4 regions of the Cupriavidus sp. 30B13 genome follow, and region 1 is predicted to be linked to each of the others. Evidence: predicted binding sites of a transcription regulator. Region 1 holds the regulator's gene; each other region holds the start of a gene.
What was found. The regulator sigma-54, encoded in region 1, starts transcription at its own class of promoters, with help from an activator protein. The targets are predictions, from matches to a motif close to TGGCANGNAANCTGCTTT.
Positions count from the first base shown of each region.

Region 2: the regulator sigma-54 is predicted to act here: its motif matches at 1,288-1,305, upstream of urtA (urea ABC transporter substrate-binding protein).
Region 3: the regulator sigma-54 is predicted to act here: its motif matches at 2,437-2,454, upstream of ACKI2N_RS20765 (ATP-NAD kinase family protein).
Region 4: the regulator sigma-54 is predicted to act here: its motif matches at 2,922-2,939, upstream of ACKI2N_RS27975 (GTP cyclohydrolase II).

Region 1 is NZ_CP188223.1:681,919-686,097, forward strand. Features, by position in the region: gene ACKI2N_RS03285 (PTS sugar transporter subunit IIA) at 17-472, opposite strand; gene hpf (ribosome hibernation-promoting factor, HPF/YfiA family) at 913-1,263, opposite strand; gene ACKI2N_RS03295 (RNA polymerase factor sigma-54) at 1,313-2,788, opposite strand; gene lptB (LPS export ABC transporter ATP-binding protein) at 2,912-3,700, opposite strand; gene lptA (lipopolysaccharide transport periplasmic protein LptA) at 3,747-4,179, opposite strand, start outside.
Region 2 is NZ_CP188223.1:1,439,572-1,443,750, reverse strand. Features, by position in the region: gene urtA (urea ABC transporter substrate-binding protein) at 1-1,231, opposite strand, end outside; gene ACKI2N_RS06725 (MFS transporter) at 1,665-2,966, shown strand; gene ACKI2N_RS06720 (MaoC family dehydratase) at 3,056-3,535, opposite strand; gene ACKI2N_RS06715 (MaoC family dehydratase) at 3,637-4,086, opposite strand.
Region 3 is NZ_CP188224.1:317,736-321,914, forward strand. Features, by position in the region: gene ACKI2N_RS20755 (haloacid dehalogenase type II) at 1-15, shown strand, start outside; gene ACKI2N_RS20760 (sigma-54-dependent Fis family transcriptional regulator) at 222-2,288, shown strand; gene ACKI2N_RS20765 (ATP-NAD kinase family protein) at 2,491-3,603, shown strand; gene ACKI2N_RS20770 (thiamine pyrophosphate-dependent dehydrogenase E1 component subunit alpha) at 3,615-4,179, shown strand, end outside.
Region 4 is NZ_CP188224.1:1,999,183-2,003,361, forward strand. Features, by position in the region: gene upp (uracil phosphoribosyltransferase) at 1-253, opposite strand, end outside; gene ACKI2N_RS27970 (URC4/urg3 family protein) at 323-1,633, opposite strand; gene ACKI2N_RS27975 (GTP cyclohydrolase II) at 1,630-2,868, opposite strand; gene ACKI2N_RS27980 (acyltransferase family protein) at 3,159-4,179, opposite strand, start outside.

The DNA.
Region 1 (4,179 bases):
CGGCTCCCCCGGCGGGTCAGGGATGCCATTGCGTCAGCAACTGGTGCACGGCATCGGAAGTGGGCAGGGTGGAGAGTCCTTCGCGCATTTCGCGGTCGGACAGCAGCTGGGCGATTTCGGAGAGGATCTCCAGGTGTTGCTGGGTGGCCTGCTCGGGGACCAGCAGGAAGATCAGCAGCGAAACCGGCTTGCCGTCGGGCGACTCGAACGGGATCGGCTCGGCCAGGCGCATGAAGCCGGCCAGCGGCTGCTTCAGGCCCTTGATGCGGCCGTGCGGGATGGCCACGCCGGCACCGAGGCCGGTCGAGCCCAGCGATTCGCGGGCGAACAGGTTGTCGGTCACGATGGCGCGCGCTACGCCATGGTTGTTCTCGAAGAGGAGCCCGGCCTGTTCGAACACCCGCTTCTTGCTGGTGACGCTGACGTCGAGGGTGATGTTGCCGGGTGGCAGCAATTTAGCCAAACGATTCATGTGGAATGCGCAGGTTTTTCTAGTAAGCAGGCCCGGGGCCAGGAGAGGGCCGCACCAGGCAAAAGGGGATGGAAAGGCTTGTGCCGGCATGTATCGGCCGGTGCCCGCAATGTCACCGGTTGTCCCATGCCGGTGTCGGGCGTCTGGCCATTATAGAGCAGGCCTGCCCCCGCCTTGTGCATCGCAATAGCCCGTGCGCGGAAGCGGTGCCGCGCGCATGCCAAGAATAACCGCGCTGTCGTTCATGTATTGCACAGCATACACCGGCTGCAGGGCGTTGCGGAATCCCCCTGCATCATTCCGCCCGGGCCGCCGCGGCGCAAAAGCGGGCAGGAACGCGGACGCAAAAACGGGCGCAAAAAAGCCGCGCAACGGGCGCGGCTTGTTCCGGTTTCAAGGGACTGACTCCGGCGACCCCCTTGGCGGGCCGCCAGGCACGGTCATTGCTGCATCTGCGATGCCGCCATCTGGTACTTGACCGCCTCGCGGTCGTGGCTCTGCACGCGATCCTTGTGGCGAATCACCTGCCGGTCGAGCTTGTCGACCAGTGCGTCGATTGCGGCATACAGGTCTTCGTGATGCGCTTCGACAAAGATGTCCTTGCCCTTGAGATGTAGATTGATTTCCGCATACTGCCGCCGGTCCTTTTCTTTTGTATTGTCGACAGAGAGCAGCACACTTACGCCAATGACTTGATCGAAATGCCTGACGATACGCTCCAGTTTCGTTTCCACGTACTCACGCAGTGCAGGCGTGATGTCCAAGTGGTGTCCACTGATCTTGAAGTTCATAGCGTTTCTCCTTCTGAAAGAGCCACACCAGGCAGGCGGTGCGGCTCGGCTACAAAGTCTTGCGGAGATTGACGGCAGGGATTTTCAGCGCTTCGCGGTACTTGGCCACGGTTCGTCGGGCCACCACGAAGCCTTGCTCGCCGAGCAGTTCGGCGATCCTGCTGTCCGACAGGGGGTTCCTGGGGTCTTCGGCTCCTATGAGTTGCTTGATCAACGCCCTGATTGCCGTTGACGAGGCCGCGCCGCCGGTTTCCGTGGATACGTGACTGCCGAAGAAGTACTTCAGCTCGAAAGTCCCCATCGGCGTTGCCATGTATTTATTGGTTGTCACCCGGGAGATGGTGGACTCGTGTAAACCCAGTGTATCGGCAATCTCCCGCAAAACCAAGGGGCGCATCGCAATTTCCCCGTGGGTGAAGAAGTTCTTTTGACGTTCGACAATCGCTTGTGCGACGCGCAATATGGTGTCGAAGCGCTGCTGGATATTCTTGATCAGCCAGCGCGCTTCCTGCAGCTTTTGCTGCAGTCCGGCCGCGCCGGAGTCGCCTTTTGCGCCGCGCAAGATCTGCGCGTACATGTCGTTGATGCGTAGCCGCGGCATCACATCCGGGTTGAGCTGCGCGATCCAGCCGCCGCCTATTTTCCGCACGAATACATCGGGCACCACGAAGTCCGCTTCCGGGCGGCTGTAGGCGTGCCCGGGATAGGGCGCGAGCGAGCGGATCAGTTCGTGGGCGGCCTTGAGATCGGCCTCGTCCACCTGCAGTGCCTTCTTCAGGCGCGTGTAGTCGCGCACCGCCAGCAGTTCGAGGTGGCTGGTGACGATGGTCAGGGCCAGTTCGCGCTGGGGATGCTTGAGCCGGCGCAACTGCAGCGCGAGGCACTCGGCAGCGTTGCGCGCGCCCACGCCGGCGGGGTCGAAGCTCTGCAGCAGGGTGAGGATGGCCTGCACCTCGTCGATCTCGAACTCGAGTTCCTCGGGCAGTTCGCTGCAGATTTCCTCGAGCGATGCGCTCAGGTAGCCGTCGTCGTCCAGCGACTCGACCAGGAAGATCGCCAGGCCCTTGTCGCGCATGGAGATCTTCAGCGGGGCGAGCTGCTCCATCAGGTGCTCGCGCAGCGTGGGCTCGGCGTCGCGCAACTGCATCGGGGTCTTCTCGTCCTCGTCGCCCTGCGGGCGGCGCGCGAAGTCGTCCAGGCTCCAGTCGTTGCCGTAGTCCTCGCCGCTGTCGGAATAGCTGTCGTCGCCCTCCGGGGCGCCGTCGGCGCGGTTCTCGCTGGTGCCCTGGCCGTCGGCGGGCGCCGGTGCGGGCGCGCTCTGCAGGTTCACCGAGCCGTCGGCGGCCACGCGCAGCGGGCTTTCGATCCAGTCGTTCTCGCGTTCGAGCAGGGGATTCTCGGTCAGGGCCTGTTCCACTTCCTGCTGCAGTTCGAGCGTGGACAGTTGCAGCAGCCGGATCGACTGCTGGAGTTGCGGCGTAAGCGCGAGATGTTGCGAGAGGCGGAGCTGTAGCGACGGTTTCATGCGACCATTTTATGCCCAACTTCCGTGCCGGTGGAACGGAAATTGCTATCGCTGGCGCCGCCGTGATCGTCTGCAGGACGACAGGCGGCATAAAAGCCGCTCCGGGGGACGCCCCCGCACCGCTTACATGCGGAAGTTCTCGCCCAGGTAGACCTTGCGCACCGATTCGTTGGCGATGATGTCCTCCGGCTGGCCGGACGCCAGCACGGTGCCTTCGCTGATGATATACGCGTGGTCGCAGATGCCCAGTGTCTCGCGCACGTTGTGATCGGTGATCAGCACGCCGATGTTGCGCGCCTTGAGGAAGCTGACGATGCGCTGGATCTCGCCCACCGCGATCGGGTCCACGCCGGCGAACGGTTCGTCGAGCAGGATGAAGCGCGGCGCCGACGCCAGCGCGCGCGCGATTTCCACGCGGCGGCGCTCGCCGCCCGACAGCGACAGCGCCGGGTTGTCGCGCAGGTGGGCGATCTGCAGGTCGTCCAGCAAGGTGTCCAGGCGCCGCTCGATCTCGGCCTTGGCGAGCGGCTTGCCGTCGTGGATCTGCAGTTCGAGCACGGCGCGGATGTTCTCCTGCACGTTGAGCTTGCGGAACACCGACGCTTCCTGCGGCAGGTAGGACAGGCCCATGCGGGCGCGCTCGTGGATGGCCAGCCCGCTGATGTGCTTGTCGTCGAGCACGATGTCGCCCTCGTCCAGCGCCACCAGCCCGACGATCATGTAGAACGAAGTGGTCTTGCCCGCGCCGTTGGGGCCCAGCAGCCCCACCACCTCGCCGCTCTTCACGTCGAGCGACACGTCCTTGACCACCGTGCGCGAGCCGTAGCGTTTCTTCAGGTGGCGCACGACGAGCGTGCTGCTTTCGGTCAGGACGTTGGTCTGGGACGACGGTTCGGTCAGGGTAGCGGTCATGAAGGCGGGAGAATCCGTGGGTCGGGGGGCGCGGCGGCGGCCCGCGTCAGGGGGCGGCGGGGGCCGACGCCGGCTTGAGCGGCAGCGGGCTGGCGGCGGCGGCGCCGCTGGCGGGCTGCTCCTGGCGCGGCGACAGCACCGCGCGCACGCGTCCGGACGGGCTGCCCGCGGTGGCGTTGTCGGTGCCGCCGGTGGCCGTGTAGAACTCGTTGCGGCTGTCGTAGGTGATCACCGCGCCGCGGATCTCGTCGATCAGCTTGGCGCCGGCCAGGCGCGCCATGCGGGCGTGGCCGATCAGCTTGGACAGGTCCTGCTTGCCGTCGGACTCGATGCGGTCGCCCCAGCCGTCGATGTATTCGTCGACGTTGTCGCGCTTCTGGCGGATATAGGCCTGCTTGCCGCTCTTGGAGGTGGCCACCGCGTACTGGTAGCCCTCGGGGTCGGTGCGCACTTCCGCCGCATCCGACTTCAGCACCATG
Region 2 (4,179 bases), 760 kb from region 1:
CGATGAACGGGCTCCACGGTTGCGCGCGGATCGCCTTCGGCGTCTTCCACACCACCGTGAACTGGCCGTCGCCCTTGACTTCGCCGATCATCACCGGCTTGTACAGGTGGTGGTTCTCGCCCATGGTCAGCGTGAAGCCGTCCGGGGCCTTGAAGGTCTGGCCGTACATGGCGGCACGCACCTTGTCCGGATCGGTGGTGCCGGCCTTCTTCACGGCCTGCGCCCACATGTGGATGCCCACGTAGGTGGCTTCCATCGGGTCGTTGGTCACGCGCTTGTCGCCGCCCGGCAGGTTGTTGGCCTTGACCCAGGCCGCCCACTGCTTCTTGAAGGCATCGTTCTCGGGATTCTTGACCGACATGAAGTAGTTCCACGCGGCCAGGTGGCCGACCAGCGGCTTGGTGTCGATGCCGCGCAGTTCTTCCTCGCCCACGGAGAAGGCCACCACCGGCACGTCCTTGGCCTTCAGGCCGGCGTTGCCGAGCTCCTTGTAGAACGGCACGTTGGAGTCGCCGTTGATGGTGGAGATCACCGCGGTCTTGCCGCCTTGCGAGAACTTCTTGATGTTGGCGACGATGGTCTGGTAGTCGCTGTGGCCGAACGGCGTGTAGACCTCTTCGATGTCCTTGTCCGCCACGCCCTTGCTCTTGAGGAAGGCGCGCAGGATCTTGTTGGTGGTGCGCGGGTAGACGTAGTCGGTGCCCAGCAGGAAGAAGCGCTTGGCGCCGCCGCCCTCCTTGCTCATCAGGTATTCGACCGCGGGGATGGCTTGCTGGTTGGGGGCCGCGCCGGTGTAGAAGACGTTCTTCGACATCTCCTCGCCTTCGTACTGCACCGGGTAGAACAGCAGCGCGTTCAGTTCCTCGTAGACCGGCAGCACCGACTTGCGCGACACCGAGGTCCAGCAGCCGAACGTGACGGCGACCTTGTCGTTGGTGATCAGCTGGCGCGCCTTCTCGGCGAACAGCGGCCAGTTGGAGGCGGGATCCACCACCACCGGCTCGAGCTTGCGGCCGAGCACGCCGCCGCTCTTGTTGATCTCGTCGATGGTCATCAGCGCCACGTCCTTGAGCGACGTTTCGGAAATGGCCATGGTGCCGGACAACGAATGCAGGATGCCGACCTTGATCGGTTCCTTGGACTGCGCCATCGCCAGCGGGCTGACGCCAGCGGTTGCAACCAGCGCCGCGGCGGCTACCGCCGACAGCTTCAGCATGTCACGTCGTTTCATTGCAGCTCCCAGATTGTCTCGTGTTTGATAAGGAACAACGCACCCCAAGTAACGTATCTGCAACTAACATGCCATGGCTTGCGCGCCCGTGGAGCGAGTCCGGGCCTGCCTCCGGTGGCGGCGAAAAGCCCTGCGCACCAGCAATGTGCGGGATGTATGCGCACCATTCCGGTGCACGTCGGCAGGCCGACTCAGATTGGGGCATGCGCGGCGGCGTGCGCTGCCGGACTGGTGCGCGGCAGCGCTTGCGCGCGGTGGCCGGGACCGGTGGCCGCCATGCTGCGCCGTGACTTGTCCGAATCCGGAAACGGCACTATGGTGGCCCGGCGTTTCTTGCCGCCGGGCCGGCGCGCCATCCTCGTCGCAGGCGGCGCCCCCCCTTCGATACGCGCGCGGCCGCGCCGCGCGCACCTCTGCGCCACCGGCCATGCCCATGAACCATCCCTCGTCGTACCAGCCGCGCCAGGCCTGGGCCATGGCAGCGATGCTGACCTGGCTCGCGCTGATCAATTTCCTCGACAAGATCGTGCTGGGCATGGTCGCCGTGCCGATGATGGCGGACCTGAAGCTGTCGCCGGCTGAGTTCGGCATGGTCGCCAGCAGCTTTTTCTGGCTGTTCGCGCTAGCCACCGTGCTGGTGGGCTTTCTCTCCAACCGCGTCGCCACGCGCTGGCTGCTGCTGGGCATGGGGGTGGCGTGGGCGGTGCTGCAGGTGCCGATGGCGCTGGCCGGCTCGGCCATGACCATCCTGGCCTGCCGCATGCTGCTGGGCGCGGCCGAGGGGCCGGCCTTCCCGATTTCCGTGCACGCGCTCTACAAATGGTTTCCCGACCACCAGCGCAACCTGCCGGTGGCGGTGGTGAACCAGGGCGCCACGGTAGGGCTGCTGGTGGCGGGCCTGGCGATTCCGCTGGTGACGCAGCACTGGGGCTGGCGCGCCAACTTCGTGGTGCTGGGCGCGGTCGGCGCCGCGTGGAGCGCGCTGTGGCTGTGGTTGGGCCGCGAAGGACCGCTGACGCAGGCACACACGCGGCATGCGGGCGCCGGCGCGAGCGCGGCGCGGCTGCCCTACCGCCGCATCTTCCGCGACCCGACCGTGCTGTCGTGCATGGTGCTGAATTTCTGCGCCTACTGGGCGCTGGCGCTCGCGCTGACGTGGCTGCCGGCCTGGCTGGAGCAGGGGCTGGGCTTCAGCCCGGTGGCCACGGGCCGCTGGTACGCGGTGATCGTGGTGGCGGCCATGCCGACCACGCTGGTGCTGAGCTGGCTGTCGCAGCGCCTGCTGCGCAACGGCGCCTCGTCGCGGCTGGCGCGCGGCGCGCTGATCTCGGTGGCGGCGCTGGCCGGCGGCGTCATGTACCTGGTGATCGAATCGGCCACGCTGTCGCCGGTGGCCAAGACACTGCTGCTCGCGGTGGCCGGCGCGCTGCCGCCGGTGGCCTATGCGCTCTCCCCCGCCATGCTGGCGCAGGTCGTGCCGCAAGCGCAGCGCGGCAGCGTGCTGGCCATCCACACCGCGGTCATCTCGATGGCGGGCGTCGTCGCGCCGGCGGTGGTGGGACAACTGGTGCAGCGCCACGGCATGAGCGGCGGCTTCGACGCGGGCCTGACCATCAATGCACTGCTGTTGCTGGCCAGCGGCGCGATGGGCCTGCTGTGGATGAACCCCGAGCGCTCGGCCACGGCCCTGGCGGCGGCCGCGCGGGAAATGGGGCCGGCGCGCTCGCCGGCGTGAGGCGCGCGCCGGGCGCGGCAGGCGCTCCCGGCCGGTGCCCTGAGCCGGCACCCTGCGCCGGCGCCGCAAACCGGCGCCGAGAATCCGTGCTACGAGTAGCGCCGCGTGATCGACTCCGCCACGCACACGGGCCGCTCGCTGCCTTCGCGCTCGACGGTGACTTCCCAGATCGACTGGGCGCCGACCAGCGCGGGCGCGCTGGGCAGCGGCTCGAGGCGCTCCACCGACAGCAGCTTCACGCGCGCGCGCAGGCGGCTGCCGACCGGCACCGGCGCGGTGAAGCGCACGCGGTTCAGGCCGTAGTTCACGCCCATCTTCACGCCGGGCATGTCCAGCGCGTTGTGCAGGAACGCCGGCAGCAGCGACAGCGTCAGGAAACCGTGCGCCACCGGGCCGCCGAACGGCGATTCGCGGCGCGCGCGTTCCACGTCCACGTGGATCCATTGATGATCGCCGGTGGCTTCGGCGAACTGGTTGACCTGCTGCTGGGTGACCTCGATCCAGTCGCTGACGGCCACTTCCTGGCCTTGCAGGCTTTCCAGTTCTTCGAGCGAAGCGATGGTACGCATGGTGTCTCCTTGTTGTTGTCGCGAGGGTGGCGGGGGTGGCGAAGGTGGCCGCGGCGGGCGCCGCCAGATGATGCCCTGATGCGCGCGGGCTGGCAACGGCCTCAGGCCGGGCGGCGGCCGTACATGCCCATGCCCTTGACCGTGCAGACCAGTTCGCCGCGCTGGTTGGTGGCCTCCCACTGCGTGTGGACCACGCCGCGGTCCGGCTTGGACGTGGACGCGCGCGCGTCGAGCACCACCAGCGACACGCTCAGCGTATCGCCGGCGTAGACCGGCTTGAGCCAGCGGATCTCGTCCACGCCGGGCGAGCCCATGCTGGCGGACTTGGAGGTCATGTTGTCCACCAGCAGGCGCATCATGACCGAGCAGGTCATCCAGCCGCTCGAGATGAGGCCCTTGTAGATGCTGTTCTGCGCCGCTTCCTTGTCGATATGGAAGGGCTGGGGATCGTACTGGCGCGCGAAGGCGAGGATCTCTTCCTCGGTCACCAGGTGGGAGCCGAGGTCGCGCTTGCTGCCGACGGTGAAGTCTTCGAAATACAGGGAAGGCATGATGGTCCCTCTATGGTGCGGTGGCGCGGCCGTGCGGCGATGCCGCGGTGGCAGCGGAATGAAAAAAAACCGCGCCTGGACTGCGGCGCGGTT
Region 3 (4,179 bases), on a different replicon from region 1:
GACCGGCTCTGCTGAAGCCGTCCCGCGCGGGCAGGCCCATGCGCCCGCCCGCGCACATCCCCCGCGGGCGGCGCCGCGCATGCACTGCGCGCCGCACATTGCGTCAAGAGGTTTGCCCAAGCCGCTCCCTGTCGGATACATTAGGATTCACGGCCGCCCGTCATTCCAGAGGCACGCAGAGCCGGACGGCGGCCACGCCGGGAGACGACAAGGAGACGACGATGGACCTGCGGCAACGCGAGCACATCGACACGGTAGTCCAGCTCACCACGCACGCCGGCGCGCTGTTGCCGCGCCTGCCGCGCGCGCCCGAGACCATCATCCAGAATTCCTGGCGGCGCTGCGTGCACCAGTACGGGCTCGACCCCGCGCGCATGCAGCAGGCCTGCATCCTGCCGCAGACGCGGCTGCGCGAGCACCAGCAGCGCATCGACGATTTCACCCGCATCGCGCGCCACGGCCTGCAGACGCTCTACAGCCAGGTGGCCGGCATGGGCTACGTGGTGCTGCTCACCGACGCGCAGGGCGTGACCGTGGACTACCTCGGCGACGCCAGCGCCGACGCGCGCCTGCGCCGCGCCGGCCTGTACCTGGGCGCGCAGTGGAGCGAAGCCGGCGCCGGTACCTGCGCGGTGGGCACCGCGCTGGCCACCGGCCAGGCGCTGACCGTGCACCAGGCCGACCATTTCGACGCCACCCACATCCCGCTGACCTGTACCGCCGCGCCGCTGTTCGACTCGCACGGCAGCCTCTGCGCCATCCTCGACATCTCCGCGCTGACCTCGCCGCAGGCCAAGGACAGCCAGGGCCTGGCGCTGCAGATGGTGCGCATCTACGCCAGCCATATCGAGAACGCCAGCTTCCTGCGCAGCCATCGCGAGGACTGGATCCTCAAGCTCGACGCCGCGCCGGAATTCGTCGACGTGAACCCGGAATACCTGCTCGCGCTCGACGCCGCCGGCCGCGTGACCGGCCACAACCGGCGCGCGCAGCAGATGCTGGAGGCCGAGCTGGGCGCGGGCGGCGGCGTATCGAGTGTATCGGGCATACCAGGCGCGCCGGTGCTGGGCATGGCCTTCGAGGCGCTGTTCGACGCGCGCCTGGGCGAACTTGGCCGCTTCGTCCATTCGCGCCCGAGCGAGCAGCGCGCGCTGGCCTTGTCGCGCAGCGGCACGCGGCTCTACCTGAGCGTGATGCCGCCGGCGCCGCGCTGGCAGCCGGCCGTGGCCGAGCGCGGCGCGCCGCTGCAGGCGCCGCTGGCGGCCCTGTGCGGCGGCGATGCCGCGCTGCAGCAGCAATTGCAGCGCGCCGCCAGGCTGGTGGATTCGCCGATCAACCTGCTGATCAACGGCGAGACCGGCAGCGGCAAGGAATACCTGGCCAAGGCGCTGCACCAGGCCAGCGCGCGCCGCGGCGGGCCGTTCGTGGCGGTCAACTGCGCGGCGATCCCCGAGACGCTGATCGAGAGCGAACTGTTCGGCCACCTGCCCAACAGCTTCTCCGGCGCCGGCTCGCGCGCCAAGCGCGGCCTGATCCAGGAAGCGGACGGCGGCACCCTGTTCCTCGACGAGATCGGCGACATGCCGCGCGAGCTGCAATCGCGCCTGCTGCGCGTGCTGGCCGAAGGCGAGGTGCTGGCCATCGGCGCCGCGCGCCCGGTGCCGGTCAACGTGCGCGTGATTTCCGCCACGCACCACCCGCTGGATCAACTGGTCAGCAGCGGGCGCTTCCGCGAAGACCTGTACTACCGCCTCAACGGCGCGCGCCTCGCGCTGCCGCCGCTGCGCGAGCGCACCGACCTGGACTGGCTGATCGGCAAGATGCTCGGCGCGGGCGTCGTCGGCGCCGACTCCGCCGACTCCGCCGTCAGCCTGTCGCCGGCGGCGCGCGCGCGCCTGCATGCGCACGCCTGGCCTGGCAACCTGCGCGAGTTGCGCAACGCGCTCGAATACGCGCGCGCGGTCTGCACCGGCGGCCATATCGAAGTGGAAGACCTGCCCGAAGGCATTGGCGCCGCACCGCACCAAGCGGGCTTGCTGGCGCCGGCGCTGCCGCCTGCCAGCGCGGCGGCGCCAGCGGTCCAGCCGGCGCCGGCCATCGGCACCGATCCGCCCTTCGATCCGCACCAGCTCCCGCCCGAGGGCATGCTGCTGATGCAGTACCTGCGCGCCGCGGGCTGGAACCTGAGCGCGGTGGCGCGCCAGATCGGCGTGAGCCGCATGACGCTGTATCGCCGCATGGCGCGCTATGGCATCGCCTCGCCGAACCGGCGCGACGCGCCGCACTGAGCGCGCGACACCTGTCGCGCGGCGGTACACCTGATGCTGTGACACCTGTCACGCCGCGGCCCCGGCTGTCTCGCGGGCGGCCGCTTTTTTTGCGGGTAATCCCGGTTTTTTTCCGCGCTTTTGCCGCCTTGCCTGCGTGTGCGCCGGGTGGCACGCCCATTGCGATATCCCTGCCACAAGATAAAACGGCAGGAGACCAGGCATGGGTGAGCAGACGCTGGCCGCGCGGCCGCTGGTGGGCATCATCGCCAATCCGATCTCGGCGCGCGACATCCGCCGCGTGATCGCCAACGCCAATACGCTGCAACTGGCCGACCGCGTCAATATCGTGCTGCGCCTGCTGGCAGCGCTGGCCGCCTGCGGCGTGGGCCGCGTGCTGATGATGCCGGACCGCGAGGGCATGCGCGTGCTGCTGGCGCGCCATCTGACGCGCCGCCAGGGGCCGGACGCCGCGCTGCCCGAGGTGGAATACCTCGACATGCCCGTCACCGCGCGCGTGGACGACACCTTCCTGGCCGCGCGCATGATGCGCGAGGCGGGCGTGGCCGCCATCATCGTGCTCGGCGGCGACGGCACCCACCGCGCCGTGGTGCGCGAATGCGCCAGCGTGCCGATTGCCGGCATCTCCACCGGCACCAACAACGCCTATCCCGAAATGCGCGAGGCCACCATCACCGGCCTTGCCACCGGCCTGTTCGCCAGCGGGCGCATTCCCGCCGCGCAGGCGCTGGCCGCCAACAAGCGGCTCGACGTCCGCATCGCCGGCGAACGCGAAGTGCGCCACGACATCGCGCTGGTGGACGCCGTGATCTCCCACGAGCATTTCATCGGCGCGCGCGCGCTGTGGAAGACCGAGACGCTCGGCGCCGTGTACCTCGCCTTCGCCGATCCGCAGGCCGTCGGCCTGTCCGCCATCGGCGGGCTGCTCGAGCCGGTGGGCCGGCATGAGGCCGGCGGCCTTGCCATCGAACTCGCCGCCGCCGGCGCAGGCCGCTTCGAGCTGCGCGCGCCGATCGCGCCGGGGCTGCTGAGCACGGTGCCCATCGCCGGCTGGGAGCGCCTGGCCGACGGCGTGCCGCACCGCGTGCGCCAGCGCAGCGGCATCGTCGCGCTGGACGGCGAGCGCGAGCTGGTGTTCGGCGCGCACGACGAAGTCACCGTGACGCTGCGCGAGCGCGCCTTCCTCAGCCTCGACGTGGCCGCCTGCATGCGCTACGCCGCCGCCGCCGGACTGATGCGCTGCGGGCGCGCGCCGCCGCCCGCTTCCCGCCCGCCCACGCTTGCCGAGAGCCTTACCGCCACCACAAAACCGTGAAGGAGACAGACATGACCACCCCAGCCAGCCAGAACACCTTGCCGCTCGGCAAGGAAGACCTGCTCGCCGTGTACCGCCGCATGCGCACCATCCGCGATTTCGAAGAACGCCTGCACGTGGACTTCGGGCGCGGCGACATTCCCGGCTTCGTTCACCTCTACGCCGGCGAGGAAGCCGCCGGCGTCGGCATCCTGCATCACCTCGGCGACGGCGACCGCATCGCCAGCACGCACCGCGGCCACGGCCACTGCATCGCCAAGGGCGTGGACCCGGTGGCGATGATGAAGGAGATCTACGGCCGCAAGGGCGGCTCGTGCAACGGCAAGGGCGGCTCCATGCATATCGCCGACCTGTCCAAGGGCATGATGGGCGCCAACGGCATCCTCGGCGCGGGCGCGCCGCTGATCTGCGGCGCCGCGCTGGCCGCCAAGTTCCGCGGCAAGGGCGAGGTCGGCATCACGTTTGCCGGCGACGGCGCCTCCAACCAGGGCACCTTCCTGGAGAGCCTGAATCTGGCCGCCGTGTGGAACCTGCCGGTGATCTTCGTGATCGAGAACAACGGCTACGCCGAGTCCA
Region 4 (4,179 bases), on a different replicon from region 1:
CCAGGCACAGCTTCTTGCCCGACAGCACCGGCGACTCCATCGGCGCGATCGGCGTCTTGATGGCGATGGTCTCCATGGCCAGGTCGCGCGTGGCCTCGTAGGTCAGCAACTGGCTGATCTCGCGCACCAGCCGCCGGAAATTGTCGGTGGTGGTGTCTTCGCTGCGCACCAGCGTGACCTTGTGCTGCACGAGCGGGTGGTCCACCACCATCACCGATGGCGTGACGGGCGGTACGGCGGAAAGGTCGGTCATGTTGCGCTCCTCGGGAGGCGAATCGCGAAAAGATCTGCCGCGCGCCGCATGGGGCGCGCGGCGTGCCGGCTAGAACACGGTGCCGTCGCTGTCGATGGCGAACGGCGGCGCGCCGCCCGGGCGGCGCTTGGCGGCAATGCGCCGCCCCGCCGCCCAGGTGCCGCCCTCGAGCACGCGCGCCAGCGGAAAGTCCGCTGCCGACAGCCCGAGCGCCTCGCGCACCGACGCCGCCACCAGGTCCAGCCCGGTGACGGTGAGCGCGCGCCACTCCACGATGACCGGCTCGTCCACCGTATGCGTGAGCGTGGCGAAGGCCGGGTCGCGCGGCACCATCAGCTCGAAATCGAACAGCAGGCCGCCGTTGCGGTATTCGGGCAGCCCGGTGAGGACTTCGAGGCCGGTCACGGTCAGGCCCGCATCTTCCAGCGGCTCCAGCAGCGAATACGTCAGCCATTGCGTGAGCTTGTGGAACGGCACCAGCCCGTCGGGGCTGGCCGGGTGATGCCAGCAGTCGCCCAGCGAGACGCCGTCGAGCCTGACGCGGCCCGGCCACACCGGCCCCAGCGCCACCAGCAGCGTGGTCAGCACGAAGCCGGCCTCGATGCGGCCGTCGACGGCATGCGCCTTGAGGTAGTCGTACAGGTTGCCCAGCCGCGCCGGCGCGCCGAACACGGCCGGGGTGGCCTGCGCCACTTCGCCGAGCCGGCGCAGCAGCCCGGCCCGGCCTTCCAGGCCGACCAGCGGATTGTGCTGGGCCACCTGGAAGGCGGTGGCGATGGACGACGCATCGATGCGCATCAGCCGCTCGGCGTCGGCGCGCAGCGGCTGGCCGTGCTCGGCGGAGAAACCGCCGCGCGCGAACAGGTCGAAGCTGGCCACGCCGAGCCCCTCCGAGCGCGTGAGCAGCAGGTCGCTGGCCGGGTCGCGGTAGCGCCAGTCGGGTCCCGCGCCGGCATCGAGCAGCACGCTGGGGATCACCAGGTCGATGCCGATGCGGGCCCGCTCCTCGCGGTCGGCCTCGCCGGACAAGCCGCCGCGCTCGCACAGGATCTGCCAGCGGTCCAGCTTCTCGCCGCCCTGGCCGCTCTCGAAATGGCGCCAGCGGCTGTGATACGGCACCTTGAGGTCCGGGTAGCGCTGGCGGATGGTGGCCGCCACGTAGTCGGCCACGGCGGGAATGCGGTCCGGGTGCCAGGTAAACAGCGCCGACGCGCCGGCCGCCACATGCTCGGTCACGGCCGCGCAGCGCGCGCGCACGGCCTGGCCGGTCAGCAGCGCCGCGGCCGGGTGCCCCGGCGGCACGGGACTGGCCCAGCCGGCTGCATCGGTGAAGCCATCGGACGCGCCGCCCGGCGCGCCCGCTTCAGGTGTCTCGTTCATTCGTCCAGTCCTCTACCCTTTGCCAGCGCCAGTTCTTCCGCGTCGGGCGGGGTATAGCTCGTGAAGTAGCCAGCCGCTACCTTGGCGTCGATTTCCACGCGGGCGTCGGCCGGGATCAGCGCATCGGGGATCGCCACCTGCTCGACCACTTCGATGCCCTGGGCGGTCAGCGCCCCGTGCTTCATGTTGCTCATCGAGGCCCAGCGATCGATGCGCTTGATGCCGAGCCAGTGGAAGACGTCGGGCATGAGCTCCTGGAAGCGCATGTCCTGCACGCCCGCCACGCATTCCGTGCGCGCGAAATAGGTCTCGGCGCGGTCGCCGCCGACCTGGCGCTTGCGCGCGTTGTAGACCAGGAACTTGGTGACCTCGCCCAGCGCCCGGCCTTCCTTGCGGTTGTAGACCACCAGCCCGACGCCGCCCTGCTGCGCCATCTCGATGCAGACCTCGATGCCATGCGCGAGGTAAGGCCTGCAGGTACAGATGTCGGAGCCGAACACGTCGGAGCCGTTGCATTCGTCGTGCACGCGGCATGCCACCCTGGTCTCGGGCTTGCCGAGCTGGCCGACGTCGCCGAAAAAGTACAGCGTCATGCCCCCGATGGGCGGCAGGAACACCTTGAGATCCGCCCGCGTCACCAGCTCCGGGAACATCCCGCTGGTCTGCTCGAACAGCGCGCGGCGCAGCGCGCTTTCCTTGATGTCGAAGCGCCGCGCCAGCCCGGGCAGGTACCAGACCGGGTCGATGGCGGCCTTGGTGACGCGCACGTCGCCGTTGGCATGCAGGATCTGGCCGTCCGGCACCAGCCGCCCCGCGGCGATGGCGCCCGCCAGCTCGGGCATGTTGATGTGGGCGCGCGTGATGGCGATGGAAGGGCGGATATCGATGCCGGCGGCGATGCGGTCGGCGAACGCGGTGGACACCAGGTGGCCCCAGGGATCCAGCGAGACGATCTTGTCCGGGTCGGCCCACTGCGGATGCGGGCCGATGACCTCGGCCGGCGCGGTATCGGTCAGGTCGGCGCGGTGGTCGCGCTGCAGCTTGCCCGAGGCCACCGCCAGCGCGCGATACACCGCGTAGGCGCCCGAGTGGGTGCCGATCACGTTGCGCTGGGCCGGATTGGTGAGGCTGGCGATCACGGGGCCGCGCTCGGCGGCGGTGGCTGCCCCCCAGTGAATGGGCTCCGCCGGCTTGTCGCGGCGGGCGTGCGAGGTCAGGACGATATGATCGGACATGGCAGCCTCGAAACAGGAATCCTGACCAAACGGTCAGGTTTACGACTTCATAGTAGGCAACCTTCGTGCCATATCCTAATGCTCGTTTTTACCGTGTGTTGCACAGCAAACCATGGCAGGGCGGCGGCATCGCACCGCGCGCGTGCGGCGCAACGCGGGACGCTGCCGGCTTGTGGTGCAGCGGCACCATGTGGAAGCGGCGCCCGGTCCTGGGGAACCGGGCGCCGCCTGCATGCGCGCGAACGGGCCGCGATGGGCCGAGATGGAAGCCGGGCCGGCCGGCGCCGGCGTCAGGTGGACCGCTCCCGGCCAACCGCCTGGCGCTGCGCCCGGGCCCCGGCAGGAGCCGCCCACAGCGCCTGGCGCAATGCGCCCAGCGCCGCCCCGCTTTCCACATAGCGATGGAACAGTGCGCCGGCCGCGTTGCTCAGCAGCCACGCGGCGATCATGCCGAGCGCATTGAGCACCGGCTGCTGCGGTGCAAGGTGGGACACCACCGCGTTGACCACCAGGCAGATCGGGAAATGGACCAGAAACACCGAGTAAGAAATACGTCCGAAAAATGCCAGCATACTGGCGCGCGGCCAGTGCTCCAGCCAGCCGCCGCGGCGCGCCACGCCGAGCAGCAGGGCCACCGCCAGCGCCACCGCGATGCGCAGGCGGAAATCCACGATCAGCGCGGCCGCCACCGCCGCGCCCAGCACCAGCAGCGCCACCGGCGAGCGCCCGGGCGCGGAGGCCCAGAACGCCAGCGTGCCCATGCCGTAGGCGCCGAAGAAATAGATTGCCCACACGTCCCAGGCGGCATCGCGGTTGAACCAGAACAGCGACGCCAGCGCCAGGCCGGACACCGCCAGCACGCCCAGCGCCGCGCCGCCCGCTTCGAGCCGCCGCGCGCACGCGCGCGCCGCCCACAGCGCGACGATCAGCAGGGCGAACAACTGCAGGTCGATGGCCACGTACCAGACCCCCGCCGAAAGCGCGTCGAAATCGAGCACGTTGTGCAGCAGCAGCACATGCGCCAGGAACTGGTGCAGGCCGGGCGCGCCGGGAATGGAATCGTGATGCATCCAGGTGCGCGCGATGGCGGCGCCGGCGATGGCGATCAGGATGGCCACGGTATAAGGCACCACCAGCTTCTGGTAGCGGCGCCAGATCGCCAGCAGCGGATGCGGCACCGTCAGGTGGCCGCCGGGCGCCAGGCTGCGCGCGGCCAGGAAGCCGCTGATGACCAGGAAAGCCTGTACCGCGATGCGCGCGTACTGCGAGAACCAGTCGAGCAGATCGGGCGCCAGCACGTGGGCCGCGTCG